DNA from 3 places in the Isoptericola sp. NPDC056134 genome. Region 1 is predicted to be linked to each of the others. Evidence: predicted binding sites of a transcription regulator. Region 1 holds the regulator's gene; each other region holds the start of a gene.
The links. Region 1 encodes LexA, which represses DNA repair genes until DNA is damaged. Its sites were predicted from a motif close to TCGAACANNTGTTCGA; they were not measured.
Positions count from the first base shown of each region.

Region 2: a site for LexA is predicted at 1,625-1,640, ahead of uvrA (excinuclease ABC subunit UvrA). Genes of this name have one in related genera too.
Region 3: a site for LexA is predicted at 3,040-3,055, ahead of ruvA (Holliday junction branch migration protein RuvA). Genes of this name have one in related genera too.

Region 1 covers NZ_JBHJVM010000014.1:27,856-32,550, reverse strand. Annotated here, with positions in the region: gene ACFCZN_RS14275 (LysM peptidoglycan-binding domain-containing protein) at 1-404, opposite strand, end outside; gene lexA (transcriptional repressor LexA) at 582-1,412, shown strand; gene ACFCZN_RS14265 (L-lactate dehydrogenase) at 1,438-2,397, opposite strand; gene ACFCZN_RS14260 (ATP-dependent DNA helicase) at 2,407-4,467, opposite strand; gene hflX (GTPase HflX) at 4,555-4,695, opposite strand, start outside.
Region 2 covers NZ_JBHJVM010000004.1:203,314-208,008, reverse strand. Annotated here, with positions in the region: gene uvrA (excinuclease ABC subunit UvrA) at 1-1,595, opposite strand, end outside; gene ACFCZN_RS06090 (YciI family protein) at 1,745-2,041, shown strand; gene ACFCZN_RS06085 (TerC family protein) at 2,100-3,221, opposite strand; gene ACFCZN_RS06080 (TerC family protein) at 3,218-4,237, opposite strand; gene uvrB (excinuclease ABC subunit UvrB) at 4,454-4,695, opposite strand, start outside.
Region 3 covers NZ_JBHJVM010000009.1:31,748-36,442, forward strand. Annotated here, with positions in the region: gene ACFCZN_RS10555 (hypothetical protein) at 1-842, shown strand, start outside; gene pdxT (pyridoxal 5'-phosphate synthase glutaminase subunit PdxT) at 886-1,530, shown strand; gene ACFCZN_RS10565 (YebC/PmpR family DNA-binding transcriptional regulator) at 1,538-2,296, shown strand; gene ruvC (crossover junction endodeoxyribonuclease RuvC) at 2,351-2,941, shown strand; gene ruvA (Holliday junction branch migration protein RuvA) at 3,105-3,743, shown strand; gene ruvB (Holliday junction branch migration DNA helicase RuvB) at 3,736-4,695, shown strand, end outside.

The DNA.
Region 1 (4,695 bases):
TCCAGCGGGAGCACCACGACCTGCCCGGTCTGGAGCTCCGCCGACGTCAGCCCGTTGAGGTCGCGGAGCTCGGCGACCACGTCGCGCAGGTCCTCGCCCGTGTCACGCACCTGCTGCGCGTACTGCCAGAGGGTGTCGCCGGGCGCCACGGTCTGGAGCCGGACCTCGACGCCCGTGCCCGGCGACTCGGCGACGGCGCGCTGGCCGAACAGCCCCGCTCCCACGAGCACGAGGAGCACGAGGGCCGCGACCACCACCCGGCCCCTGCGGGTGAGCCGGAGCCCTCCGAGCCCGAGGAAACCGTGCGCGTCGCTGGTGCTGCGTGCGTTCTGCATCGTCCTGCCTCCGGTCCACGCGGTGCCGCCCGGGGCGGCCGCTCCGTCGAACGTCTGTTCGTCGAACACCTGTACGTCGAACTGCTGTACTAGGTGTACCACGTCCCGGCGACACGGTCGAGGCCCGATCGAACAGATGTTTGATGTCGGGCCGGAACTGGCTTAGAGTGGCCGACAGCGCGATGGAAGGTTTGTCGGATTTCATCGGCCCGCCCACGGGCCGCGCCCTGCAGGACGGAGAACGCGATGACCAGCGGACGGGACCAGGCCCCGGCGTCCACGACGACGGCGACGCCATGGGCTGCCCAGGACGAGACACTCGACGGCGCGGCCACGACGACGGCCGGCGCCTCGACGACCGCGCTGGCGTCGGTGAGCGAGCTCTCGCCGTCGTCCGACCGCCTCACGCCCCGCCAGCGGCGCGTGCTCGAGACCATCCGCAGCTCCGTCGAGGCACGCGGCTACCCGCCGACCATGCGCGAGATCGGCGAGGCCGTGGGCCTGGCGAGCCCGTCCTCGGTCAAGCACCAGCTCACCACGCTCGAGCGCAAGGGCTACCTGCGCCGCGACCCCAACCGGCCGCGCGCGATCGAGGTCGTCGACCCCGAGGCACCCGCCATCGACAGGGCCGCGCCCGAGGCAGACCCCGCCCCGGGGTACGTGGCAGGGTCGCTCGCCGCGTCCGACGCGCAGCCGGCCCAGGCCCCGTCCTACGTCCCGCTGGTCGGCAGGATCGCCGCCGGAGGCCCCATCCTCGCGGAGCAGGTCGTCGAGGACGTCTTCCCGCTCCCCCGGCAGGTCGTCGGCGACGGCGACCTGTTCCTGCTCAAGGTCGCGGGCGACTCGATGGTCGACGCCGCGATCTGCGACGGCGACTGGGTGGTCGTGCGCAGCCAGCCCGTCGCCGAGAACGGCGAGGTCGTCGCCGCGATGATCGACGGCGAGGCCACGGTCAAGACGTTCAAGCAGGCCGACGGGCACACCTGGCTGCTGCCGCAGAACGCCGCCTACTCCCCCATCCCGGGCGACGAGGCGCAGGTGCTCGGCCGGGTCGTGGCGGTGCTCCGCAGCCTCTGAGCACCGCCGGTGCGGCCCCGGGCCGTCAGAACCCGAGGCGCTGCTGCACGGCCCGCATGCTCTCGGCCGACGCGCGCAGCCCGGCGACCTCGTCGTCCGACAGCGGGGTGTCGATCGTCTCTGCCACGCCCCGGCGGCCGACGAGCGACGGTACCGACAGGCAGACGTCGCTGATGCCGTAGAAGTCGTCCAGGCGCGAGGACACGTTCATCACGCGGTGCTCGTCGTTGAGCACCGCCTCGATGATCCGGGTGGCCGCCAGGCCGACCGCGTAGTTGGTGGCCCCCTTGCCGGCGATGACGCGGTAGGCGGACTCCACGACGTCGGTCGCGATGCGCCGCCGGGCAGCCTCGTCGAGGGGCGGGTGCCCCCGGAAAGGCCGCCAGTCCAGGAGGGGCACGCCGGCGATCGTCGCGGAGCTCCACAGCACGATCTCCGAGTCGCCGTGCTCGCCCGCGATGTTCGCGTGCACGTTCCCGACCGCCACCCCGCAGTGGCGGGCCAGCGCGTCGCGCAGCCGCGACGAGTCGAGGACGGTCCCGCTGCCGAACACCCGCCCCCGGGGCAGGCCGCTGATCTCCTGCGCGGCGTAGGTGACGACGTCGACCGGGTTGGTGACCATGAGGAACACGGCGTCCGGGGCCACCTCGAGGAGGCCCGGCAGGATGGACCGCGTGAGGCCGACCGTCGCCTCGGCCAGGTCGAGGCGGCTCTGTCCGGGCTTCTGCTTGGCCCCCGCCGTCACCGCGACGATGTCGGCGCCGCGGCAGACCTCCACGTCGTCCGAGCCGTCGATCTCGGCCTGAGGGATGAACATGCCCCCGTGCCGGAGGTCGAGCACCTCGGCCTCGACCTTCGCGCGGTTGACGTCCAGGAGGGCGACGGACCGGGCCGCGCCCCGGGCCAGCGCCGCGTACGCGAGGGTGGAGCCCACCGCGCCCGCTCCGACGATCGCGAGCTTGGTCGTCCTGCGTGTCTCGTCCACGGCCCCACGCTAGGTGTCGAGGCGCCGGAGCGCAGCGCGGACGAGTTCCCCGTCCGTGGTCGGCCAGAAGTCGGGCATGGAGCGGGTGAGGAAGGACCCGTAGCGGGCGGTCGCGAGGCGTGGGTCGAGCACGGCCACGACGCCGCGATCCTCGCCCGTGCGCACGAGCCGGCCGGCGCCCTGCGCGAGGAGCAGCGCGGCGTGCGTGGCTGAGACCTGCATGAACCCGTTGCCGCCCGCCTGCTCCACCGACCGGGCCCGCGCCGCCTTCACCGGGTCGTCCGGGCGCGGGAACGGGATCCTGTCCACGAGCACCAGCTGGCAGCTCGGGCCCGGGACGTCGACGCCCTGCCACAGCGAGAGGGTGCCGAAGAGGCAGGTCGCGGGATCGTCGGCGAACGCCTTCACGAGGGTCGGGAGCTGGTCGTCGCCCTGGCACAGCACGGGGACGTCCAGCCGCTCGCGCATCGCCTCCGCGGCGGCCGTCGCCGCCCGGCGGGAGGAGAACAGCCCGAGCGTCCTCCCCCCAGCGGCCTCGATCAGCCCGGCGATCTCGTCGAGCTGGGCGTCGGTCGTCGGCTCACGTCCGGGCGCCGGCAGGTGCCGCGCCACGTACAGGATCCCCTGGCGCGGGTAGTCGAACGGGCTGCCGACGTCGAGCCCCGCCCAGTCCGCGGTCTCGTCGGAGCCCCCCGAGCCCGCCAGGCCGAGCGACCGCGCGACCGGGTCGAAGGTGCCGCCGAGGGTGAGCGTCGCCGAGGTGAACACGCCGGTCGCCTCGCCCAGCAGGTGCGTGCGGATCAGCCCCGCCACCGCGAGCGGCGCGGCATGCAGCCGCGTCACGCCGTCGCCCGCCCACGGCGCGTTCTCCGGCGGGCGCGAGCACCACAGCACGTCCGCCGTCGTGTCCTCCGCCGCCATCCTCTCGGCGACCTCGAAGAGCTGCAGGACGGCGGACTGCGCCATCTTCGTGCCGGCGTCCGGCGCCTCCTGCCCCTTCCCCGCGCCCTGGGGCTTGAGCCGGGTGAGAAGCTCGCGCGCCGCGTCGCGCACGGCGCCCACCGCGGCGCGCAGGTCGTCGGGGAGGCCGAGGGGGAACCGCTCCGCGGGCGCCGTGGCGAGCAGGTTGCCCAGGCGCTGCGACGCGGCGTCGAGCGCCTCGGTCTCGGTGCCGCCGTGCCGACGCGCGAGGCGTGCGGCGTGCTCCACCACCGTCAGGGAGAGGTCGACGGTGGCTGCCGCCGTCACGCGCTCGGCGAGCTCGTGCGCCTCGTCGACGACGACGGCGTCGTGCTCGGGCAGCACGCCCGGGTTCCCCGAGACGGCGATGCCGAGCATCGCGTGGTTGGTGACGACGACGTCCGCGTCCCGGGCCGCCGCACGCGCCCGCTCGGGGAAGCACTCCGCCAGGAGCGGGCAACGCTGCCCCAGGCACTCCAGCGCGGTGACGGACACCTGGCGCCAGGCCTTGTCGGGGACCCCGGGCACGAGGTCGTCCCGGTCGCCCGTGTCGGTCTCGTCGGCCCAGGCGTGCAGCCGGCGCACGTGGTCGGCCAGCGTCGCGGTGTCGTCGGCGCGCCCGCCGCGTCCGCGGGGGCCGGGCGGCGCCGGGTGCTGCTCGGCGGCCGCGCCCTCGCCGGGGCCGGGGTCGGCCGGGAGGTCGAAGAGCGTCGCGCCCTCGACCGGGTAGCCCCCGGTCACCTTGTGCTTGCACAGGTAGTTGTGCCAGCCCTTGAGCAGCGCGACCTTGGGAGGGCGGGGCAGCTTCGGCCCCACCGTCTCGGCGACCAGCGGCAGGTCGCGCGTGACCACCTGGCGCTGCAGCGCCAGGGTCGCGGTGGAGACGATGACGCGCCTGCCGTCGACGACCGCGTGCCGCACCGCCGGGACGAGGTACGCGAGCGACTTGCCCGTGCCGGTGCCCGCCTGCACCAGCAGGTGCCGGCCCTCGTCGACGGCCTCGGCCACCGCCTCCGCCATGCGGCGCTGACCCTCCCGCCGTCCGCCGCCGAGGGCCCCCACCGCCAGGTCGAGGAGCTGCGGGGCGTCGGGGGCGTCGGCGGAGGTCACCCGTCGATCCTAGGGCGCCCCGCCGACCGTCCGGGGCGCCGCCCACAGTCGGGTCGACGACCGGTGGGCGGCGACCACGGCGGGCGGTCAGCCCCCGACGGCGGCGGCCTTGAGCTCGGCCGCGAGAGCCTCGTCCACGCGACCGCGCAGGCGGGTGCCCTCGGCCAGGTGCTCCTCGGCGACCGACCCGCCGGCCTCGTGCACGCGGTGGACCAGGTCGCCGCGGGA
Region 2 (4,695 bases), on a different contig from region 1:
AGGCGGCGGTTGTCGCGCTGGTGCAACCCGATCGACGGCTCGTCGAGCACGTACAGCACGCCGACGAGGCCCGAGCCGATCTGGGTCGCGAGCCGGATGCGCTGGGCCTCGCCACCCGACAGGGTGCCCGCCGGACGCTCGAGCGACAGGTAGTGCAGGCCCACGTCGACGAGGAAGCCGAGCCGGGCGTGGATCTCCTTGAGGACCTCGGCCGCGATGGCGCGCTCGCGCTCGCCCAGCTCGAGCCCGTCGAGGAAGGTCTTGGCCTGGTCGATCGGCAGCCGGCACACGTCCCAGATCGACTTGCCGCCGACGGTGACCGCGAGGACCTCGGGCTTGAGCCGTGCCCCCGAGCACACGGGGCACGGGACCTCCCGCATGTAGGCCTCGTACTTCTCCTTCGACCAGTCGGACTCGGTCTCCCGGTGCCGGCGCTCCAGGAAGGTCACCGCGCCCTCGAAGCCGGTGGAGTACTGCCGCTCGCGGCCCCAGCGGTTCTTGTACCGCACGTGCACCTGGTGGTTGCGGCCGAACAGGATCGCGTCACGGGCGCGCTGCGGCAGCGCGCGCCACGGCACGTCCATGGAGAAGCTCATCTCCTCCGCCAGCGCGGTGAGCACCCGCTCGAAGTACTCCGACGACGTCTGCGCCCACGGCACCACGGCACCGTCGCGCAGGGTCCTCTCCTCGTCCGGCACGACGAGGTCGGCGTCGACCTCGAGGCGGAAGCCGATGCCGGTGCACTCCGGGCACGCGCCGTACGGGGCGTTGAAGGAGAACGTGCGGGGCTCGATCTCGTCGAGCGCGAGCGGGTGGTCGTTGGGGCACGCCCGCTTCTCCGAGAACTTGCGCACCCGGTCGAGGTCGTCGATGTCGGCGTCGACGAGCTCGACCATGACCAGGCCGCCCGCGAGCCGCAGCGCGGTCTCCACCGAGTCGGTGAGCCGGCGCTGGACGCCGTCGCGTGACACGAGACGGTCGACGACGACCTCGATGTCGTGCTTGAGCTTCTTCTCGAGCGTGGGCGGGCTGGTCAGCTGCACCACCTCGCCGTCGACCCGCGCGCGGGCGAAGCCCTGCGTCTGCAGCTCGGCGAACAGGTCGGCGTACTCGCCCTTGCGCCCGCGCACGACGGGTGCGAGCACCTGGTACCGGGTGCCCTCCGGCAGCTCGAGGAGCTTGTCGACGATCTGCTGCGGCGTCTGCGAGCGGACCGGCTCGCCGCACACGGGGCAGTGCTGCGTCCCCGCGCGGGCGAAGAGCAGGCGCAGGTAGTCGTAGACCTCGGTGATCGTGCCGACCGTCGACCGCGGGTTGCGGTTGGTCGACTTCTGGTCGATCGACACCGCGGGCGACAGGCCCTCGATGAAGTCGACGTCGGGCTTGTCCATCTGACCGAGGAACTGGCGGGCGTACGCGGAGAGCGACTCCACGTAGCGGCGCTGCCCCTCGGCGAAGATCGTGTCGAACGCCAGGGAGGACTTCCCCGAGCCCGACAGCCCGGTGAAGACGATCAGCCCGTCGCGCGGGAGATCGAGCTCGATGTTGCGCAGATTGTGCTCGCGGGCGCCGGAGATGACGAGGCGGTTGCTCACCCGGGCATCCTACGTCGGCGCGCCGACATTCGTACAGGCGTTCTATACCTTTCGGGGTCTTTTCGCGTGCCTGACCGGTCACACCCGGCCTCCCGACCCGCTCCTGGACGTCCCGGGCCCGCGACCGCGCGGGATGCTTGGATACGGCCATGTCCGTCTACGCCGTCACGTACGTCTACGTCACCGACCCCGACCGCCTCGCGGAGGTCCGTCCGGAGCACCGGGAGTTCCTCCGCGGCCTGCACGAGAGCGGCACGCTGCGCGTGTCCGGCCCGCTGCCCGCGACGCCGGACGGCGAGCCCGGCGGCGCGCTCCTGGTCGTCGAGGCCGAGGACGCGACCGGCGCGCTCGAGCTGCTCGCGGCCGACCCCATGCGGCGCGAGGGTCTGGTGGCGCACCGCGCGGCGCGGGAGTTCGTGCCCGTGATCGGCGGCTTCGCCGCCTGACGCCGGACGCGCGCGGGCCCCGGACGGCGTGCCGTCCGGGGCCCGTGCGCTCGTGTCGTCAGCGGCCCGAGGACTCCGGCCCGGAGGACGCGGGAGCGGTGCCGGGCTCCGACGCCACGTCCTGCGCCTCCGGTGCCGGCGTCGTCGACGACGCCGCGCCCGCGGCGTCGGCCGCGCCCGCCGGCGCCGCGTCCTTCGCGGCGACCGCGGCGGTCCGCCGCGTCTTCGCCAGGCTCGCGACCGTCGCGATCGCGATCGAGCCGAGGATCACGGCGAGGGACAGCCAGATCGGGATCTCAGGTGCCCAGGCGACGTGCTCGCCCCCGTTGATGAACGGGAGCGTGTTGGTGTGCAGCGCCTCGAGGATGAGCTTGACGCCGATGAACCCGAGGATGACCGCCAGGGCGATCGGCAGGTACACCAGCCGCTCGAGCAGGCCGCCGAGCAGGAAGTAGAGCTGCCGCAGGCCCATGAGGGCGAAGATGTTCGCGGTGAAGACGATGAACGGATCCTTCGTCAGCCCGAAGATCGCGGGGATCGAGTCGAGCGCGAACAGCAGGTCGGTCGAGCCGATCGCGACGAACACCACGAGCATCGGGGTGAACAGCTTCTTCCCGTCGACCACCGTGCGCACCTTCGCGCCGTCGTACTCCTGGCTCACCGGCAGCACGCGGCGGAGCAGGCGGATCGCCACGTTCTCCTTGAACTCCTCCTCGTCGTCGCCTCCCGCCACGAGCTTGACCGCCGTGTAGATGAGGAACGCGCCGAAGAGGTAGAACACCCACACGAACTGCTCGAGGATCGCCGCCCCCGCGAGGATGAACGCCCCGCGCAGCACCAGCGCGATGATGATGCCGACCATCAGCACCATCTGCTGGTGCCGCTTCGGCACCGCGAACCGCGACATGATGATGACGAAGACGAACAGGTTGTCCACGCTCAGGGAGTACTCCGTGAGCCAGCCGGCGTAGAACTCCCCGGCGGGGGCTGTGCCGCCCACCGCCAGCACGATCAGCCCGAACACCAGCGCCAGCGCCACGTAGAAGCCGACCCACAGGCCGCTCTCCTTCATGCTCGGCACGTGCGGGCGCCTGCCGACGATGGCGAGGTCGACGGCGAGCAGGAGGATCAGCGCCGCGAGCGACGCCCACTCGAACCAGACCGGCAGCTCGTGGATCATGCGTCTCCTTCGGAGGTGGGTGTCGGCGCGGCGACGGCACGGGCCCGACGGTCACGCCGGTCGCGCGCCAGGGAGGCGATCGTCGTGACGGCGAGCACCACCACGATGAAGCTGAGGGACAGCGTCGTCGAGATCTCGGGGATCGCCTCGACGTGGTTCCCGCCGTTGATGAACGGCAGCTCGTTGGTGTGCAGGGCGTGGATCACCAGCTTGACACCGATGAAGCCGAGGATCGCCGCGAGGCCGTAGTTGAGGTAGACGAGGCGGTCCAGGAGACCGTCCACGAGGAAGTAGAGCTGCCGCAGCCCGAGGAGGGAGAACGCGTTGGCCGCGAAGACGAGGTACGTCTCCTGCGTGAGACCGAAGATGGCGGGGATCGAGTCGACGGCGAACAGCAGGTCCGCGCTGCCGATCGCGACCATGACGATGAGCATCGGCGTGATGAACCGCTTGCCGTCGATCTTCGCGGTCATCTTGTCGCCGACGTACGTGTCCGTCGTCGGGAAGAGGCGGCGGGTCAGCCGCAGGACGCCGTTCTCGTTCCACTCCTCGTCGTGCCCCGTGCCCGAGCGGGCCTGGGCGATCGCGGTCCAGATGAGGAACGCGCCGAAGATGTAGAAGACCCAGGCGAAGTTCGCGATGATCGCGGCGCCGGCGATGATGAACACCGTGCGCAGCACCAGCGCGATCGTGATGCCGATGAGGAGCACGCGCTGCTGGTACTCGCGGGGCACCCGGAAGCTCGTCATGATCAGGACGAAGACGAACAGGTTGTCGACGCTGAGCGACTTCTCCGTGATGTACCCGGCGAAGTACTCCCCGCCGTACGTCCCGCCCCACACGACCCAGACGATCACGCCGAACACGACCGCGACCGCGACGTAGGCCAGGGACCACGTGGCCGACTCGCGCAGCGTGGGGGCGTGCGGGGTGCGCACGTGGCCGACGTAGTCGACCGCGAGCATCGCGAGGATCACGCCGACGGTGACGATCCAGACCCAGACGGGCACATCCATGAAAACTCCTCCGGTACGTAGCACTGAGCACCGGAGGTCTTCCCCACCCGGAGCGGCTGCGAGCCTGGCGTCCGGGCCGACGAGGCCGGTCCGGCATCCGTGCCGGACGTGATGACGACCTCACCGTGGGCGGGGTACTCCCCTCCAACCCGCACACCCTACATGAGACCCCGGACCCGCCATCCGCGCATGTCACGACGGGATCTCCCGCCCCGCTCAGGCCGTCGCGGCCTGCATCTGCCGCAGCTCCTTCTTCAGCCCGCCGATCTCGTCGCGGAGGCGGGCCGCGACCTCGAACTGCAGCTCCGCGGCGGCGGCGTGCATCTGGTCGCTGAGCTCCTGGATGAGCTCCGCGAGCTCGCCCGCAGCGGCCCCGGCGAGCCGGTTGCCGGTGGTGGCGCCCTCCTTCGGCGAGCCCGGCACGGGCGCGCGCCCCTTGCCCTGCGCGGACGCGGGGG
Region 3 (4,695 bases), on a different contig from region 1:
TGGTGGTCGCGGCGATGGTGTGCGTGCTCGCCGGGGGCGGGATCGCCTGGGCCTGGTGGCGCGGGGCGGGCACCGCGGCGGCGCCGACGACCCAGATCTCTGCGGGCACGGTGGACGTGCAGGTCGCGAACCTCGGCAACGGCCTCGTGGGCCGCGGGGGCACGGTCAGCCTGCCCGCTCTCGCGCTCCCCGGCGCGGTGCCGGGCTCCGGCGCGTCCGAGATCGTCACGGTGCGCAACGGCGGCTCCCGTTCCGCCACGGTGACCGCGACGACCTCACGGACCGGGACGCTCGGGACGGCGTTCACGACGAGCGCGTCGTTCGGCGCGGCGGACACGGGGACCGGCTGCGGCGCGGGGTCCGGTGGCACCGCCACGATCCCGGCGGGCGGGACCGTGGCGCTGTGCGTGGCGGTGGCGGTCTCGGCCGCGGCCCCCTCTGCCACCCAGGGCCAGAGCGGGGGCGTGTCCGTGGCGCTGGCGGCGACGATCCCGGGCACGTCGTGGAACGACACGGGCACGGTGACCAGCGCCGCGGTCTCCGCCGCGACGGTCGCCGCCCCGACGAACCTGACGTGCGGCCTGCTGGGGATCGGGTCGGTGACGTTCAACTGGACGGCGGCGACCGGCGCCACCCGCTACACGTTCGGCTACGGTCCGGGCGGGAACACCACGGTGCAGGTGGCCGCGGGGACGACGAGTCACCAGGTCACCGCGACGGCGAACAACGCGACGGCCCAGGTCCGCGCGGACCGCGTCTACCCGGGAGCGACATGGAGCTCGGCGTGGTCCAACACGCGGCGGTACTCGATCACGCTGGGCCTGCTCGGCACCTGCACCTGAGCACGTTGCGGCCTTCGCCGACGGTCGCCCCTACACTGCCCCGGTGACCACGACGATCGGAGTCCTCGCCCTGCAGGGCGACGTCCGCGAGCACGCGGCCGCGCTCGAGCAGGCGGGGGCGCGCGCCGTGAGCGTGCGCCGCCCGTCCGAGCTGGACGCGGTCGAGGGGCTCGTCCTGCCCGGCGGCGAGTCGACGACGATCGACAAGCTGCTGCGGCTGTTCGAGCTCGCCGACCCGCTGCGGCGGCTGATCGGCGAGGGGCTGCCCGTGTTCGGCTCGTGCGCGGGGATGATCCTGCTCGCGGACCGCATCGAGGGCGGCACCGCCGACCAGCGCACGCTGGGCGGGATGGACGTCGTCGTGCGGCGCAACGCGTTCGGCCGCCAGGTGGACTCGTTCGAGGCGGACCTGCAGGTCGCGGGCGTCTCGGACGCGCCGGGCGGGCGCCCGGTGCGCACCGCCTTCATCCGCGCTCCGTGGGTCGAGGAGGCCGGGCCGGACGTCGAGGTGCTCGCCCGCATGCCGGACCGCTGGGCGGACGGCTCCACGGTGGGGCCCGCCGCCGGTAAGATCGTCGCAGCACGTCAGGGACGGCTGCTCGCCACCGCGTTCCACCCGGAGATCACGGGGGACGCGCGCGTGCACGGGTTGTTCGTCCGGCTCGTCCAAGCATCGCGAAGGAGTTAGGGAGCGCATGTCAGGTCACTCCAAGTGGGCCACGACCAAGCACAAGAAGGCGGCGATCGACGCCAAGCGCGGCAAGCTTTTCGCGAAGCTGATCAAGAACATCGAGGTCGCCGCGCGCACGGGCGGCGGCGACCCGGCCGGCAACCCCACGCTGTTCGACGCCATCCAGAAGGCGAAGAAGTCGTCGGTCCCCAACGACAACATCGACCGCGCGCTCAAGCGCGGCTCCGGCGAGGGCGCCGACGCCGTCGACTACCAGACGATCATGTACGAGGGTTACGGCGCGAACGGCATCGCCGTCCTCGTCGAGTGCCTCACGGACAACAAGAACCGTGCCGCCTCCGAGGTGCGCCTCGCGTTCTCCCGCAACGGCGGCAACCTGGCCGACCCGGGCTCCGTGTCCTACCTGTTCTCCCGCAAGGGCCTCGTCGTGGTGCCGAAGGCGGAGGGCGTCACGGAGGACGACGTCATGCTCGCCGCGCTCGACGCGGGCGCCGAGGAGGTCAGCGACGAGGGCGACGTCATCGAGGTCCTCTCGGAGGCCACCGACCTCGTCGCCGTGCGCACGGCGATCCAGGAGGCCGGCATCGAGTACGACTCGGCCGACTCCATCTGGCACCCCTCCATGGAGGTCGAGGTCGACGTGGAGGGCGCGCGCAAGATCATGCGCCTCATCGACGCGCTCGAGGACAGCGACGACGTGCAGAACGTCTACGCGAACTTCGACGCCTCCGACGAGGTCATGGCGGCCCTCGACGAGGAGTGACGGCTCCCGGCGCGGGTCGGCCGTCCGCGGCCGCCCGCGTGAGAGGGTGACGACGTGCGCGTGCTGGGGGTGGACCCGGGTCTGACCCGGTGCGGGGTCGGCGTCGTCGACTCGTTGCCGGGCCGCAAGGCCCGGATGGTCGACGTCGGGGTCGTGCGCAGCGAGCCCGAGCTGAGCGTCGACCTCCGGCTGCTGCGCGTCGCCGAGGGGCTCGAGGAGTGGCTCGAGCGCACGGTGCCCGACGTCGTCGCCGTGGAGCGCGTCTTCGCCCAGAACAACCGCGGCACCGTGATGGGCACCGCGCAGGTCGCCGGCCTCGCGATGGTCGCGGCCGCCCGGCGCGGCGTCCCGGTCGCGATGCACACGCCGAGCGAGGTGAAGGCCGCCGTCACCGGGTCCGGCCGCGCCGACAAGGAGCAGGTGCAGCGCATGATCGCGCGCATCCTCGGGCTCGACGAGCTGCCGCGGCCGGCCGACGCCGCCGACGCGCTCGCCCTCGCCGTCACGCACCTGTGGCGGCCGTCCGGAGCGCTCCAGGGTGGCGAGCGGAACGAGCTCACCCCGGCCCAGCGCGCCTGGGCGGCGGCCGAGCGCACCGCGCGCACCGGCTCGCACCGCGGCGCCCCCTCCCGAGCCCGGCGCTGAGCGGGACCCGGGCCGCCCGGTCGCCGTCGCGCGGCTCGTCGTGCGGCTCGTCGAGTGTCGCCCGCCCCGGCGTCGGCGCCGGTTGTTACAGTGACGCCTCGTACGGGTGTTCGACGGCCGTGTCGACGGACATCTCGACGGCCTCTTCGACGGAAGGACCACGGTGATCGCCTCCCTGACCGGCACGGTCACGCACGTGACGCTGGAGCGGGCCGTGCTCGACGTCGGCGGGGTCGGGTACCTCGTGCACGCCACCCCGGGCACCCTCGCCGGCCTGCGGGTGGGGGAGCGGGCCCAGCTGCACACCACGCTGGTCGTCCGTGAGGACTCGATGACGGTGTTCGGCTTCGCGGAGGCGGACGAACGGGAGGTCTTCGAGACCGCCCAGTCCGTGTCCGGCGTCGGGCCCCGGATCGCTCTCGCCATGCTCGCCGTGCTGACCCCCGACGCCCTGCGCCGCGCCGTCGCGTCCGAGGACCTCGCGGCGCTGCGCCGCATCCCCGGTGTCGGCCCCAAGAGCGCCCAGCGCATGGTGCTCGAGCTGTCCGGCAAGCTGGGCGCCCCGACGTCCGCCGCCGCCGGCGCCGTCGTGCCCGACGCGCCGCCCGTCGCCGCGGGAGACCCGGCGCGCGACCAGGTGGTCGAGGCGCTCGTGGGCCTGGGCTGGGCCGCCAAGGTCGCCCAGGACACCGTCGACCGGGTCCTCGCGGACGCGGGCGACGACCGCCCGGCCGACAGCCCGATCGACGTCGCGGCCACGCTGCGCGCGGCGCTGCGCTCCCTGGGCGGCCGCCGTGGCTGAGGCGGACCCGGAGTACGGCGGGGAGCGGCTCGTCACCTCCTCGGCCGACGACGTCGAGCGCGCGGCCGAGGCGGCGCTGCGCCCGAAGAAGCTGGACGAGTTCGTCGGGCAGCGGGTGGTGCGCGACCAGCTCTCCCTGGTCCTGCAGGCGGCCCTGGCCCGCGACGCGTCACCCGATCACGTCCTGCTGTCCGGCCCGCCCGGGCTCGGCAAGACCACGCTGGCGATGATCATCGCCGCCGAGCTCGGCACCTCGCTGCGGGTCACGAGCGGCCCGGCGATCCAGCACGCGGGCGACCTCGCGGCGGTGCTGTCCTCGCTGGAGGAGGGCGAGGTCCTCTTAATCGACGAGATCCACCGGCTGGCCCGCCCGGCCGAGGAGCTGCTGTACGTCGCGATGGAGGACTTCCGCGTCGACGTCGTCGTCGGCAAGGGGGCGGGCGCGAGCGCGATCCCGCTGGCGCTGCCGCCGTTCACCGTCGTCGGCGCGACGACGAGGTCGGGCCTGCTGCCCGCCCCGCTGCGCGACCGCTTCGGGTTCACCGGGCACCTCGACTTCTACGACGCCGCCGAGCTGGAGCGCGTCATCACCCGGTCCGCCGGCCTGCTCGGCGTCGACATCCAGCACGCCGCAGCGCACGAGATCGCGGGCCGGTCGCGCGGCACCCCCCGCATCGCCAACCGCCTGCTGCGCCGCGTGCGCGACTGGGCCCAGGTGCGCGGGGACGGCAGCCTCGACCTCCGGGCGGCCCGGGCGGCGCTGGAGGTCTACGAGGTCGACCCGATCGGCCTCGACCGGCTGGACCGTGCCGTGCTCGACGCCGTCTGCCGCCGGTTCGCCGGCGGTCCCGTGGGCCTGGGCACGCTCGCGATGACCGTGGGTGAGGAGCCGGACACCGTGGAGACGGTGGCCGAGCCGTACCTCGTCCGCGAAGGGCTCCTGGGCCGCACG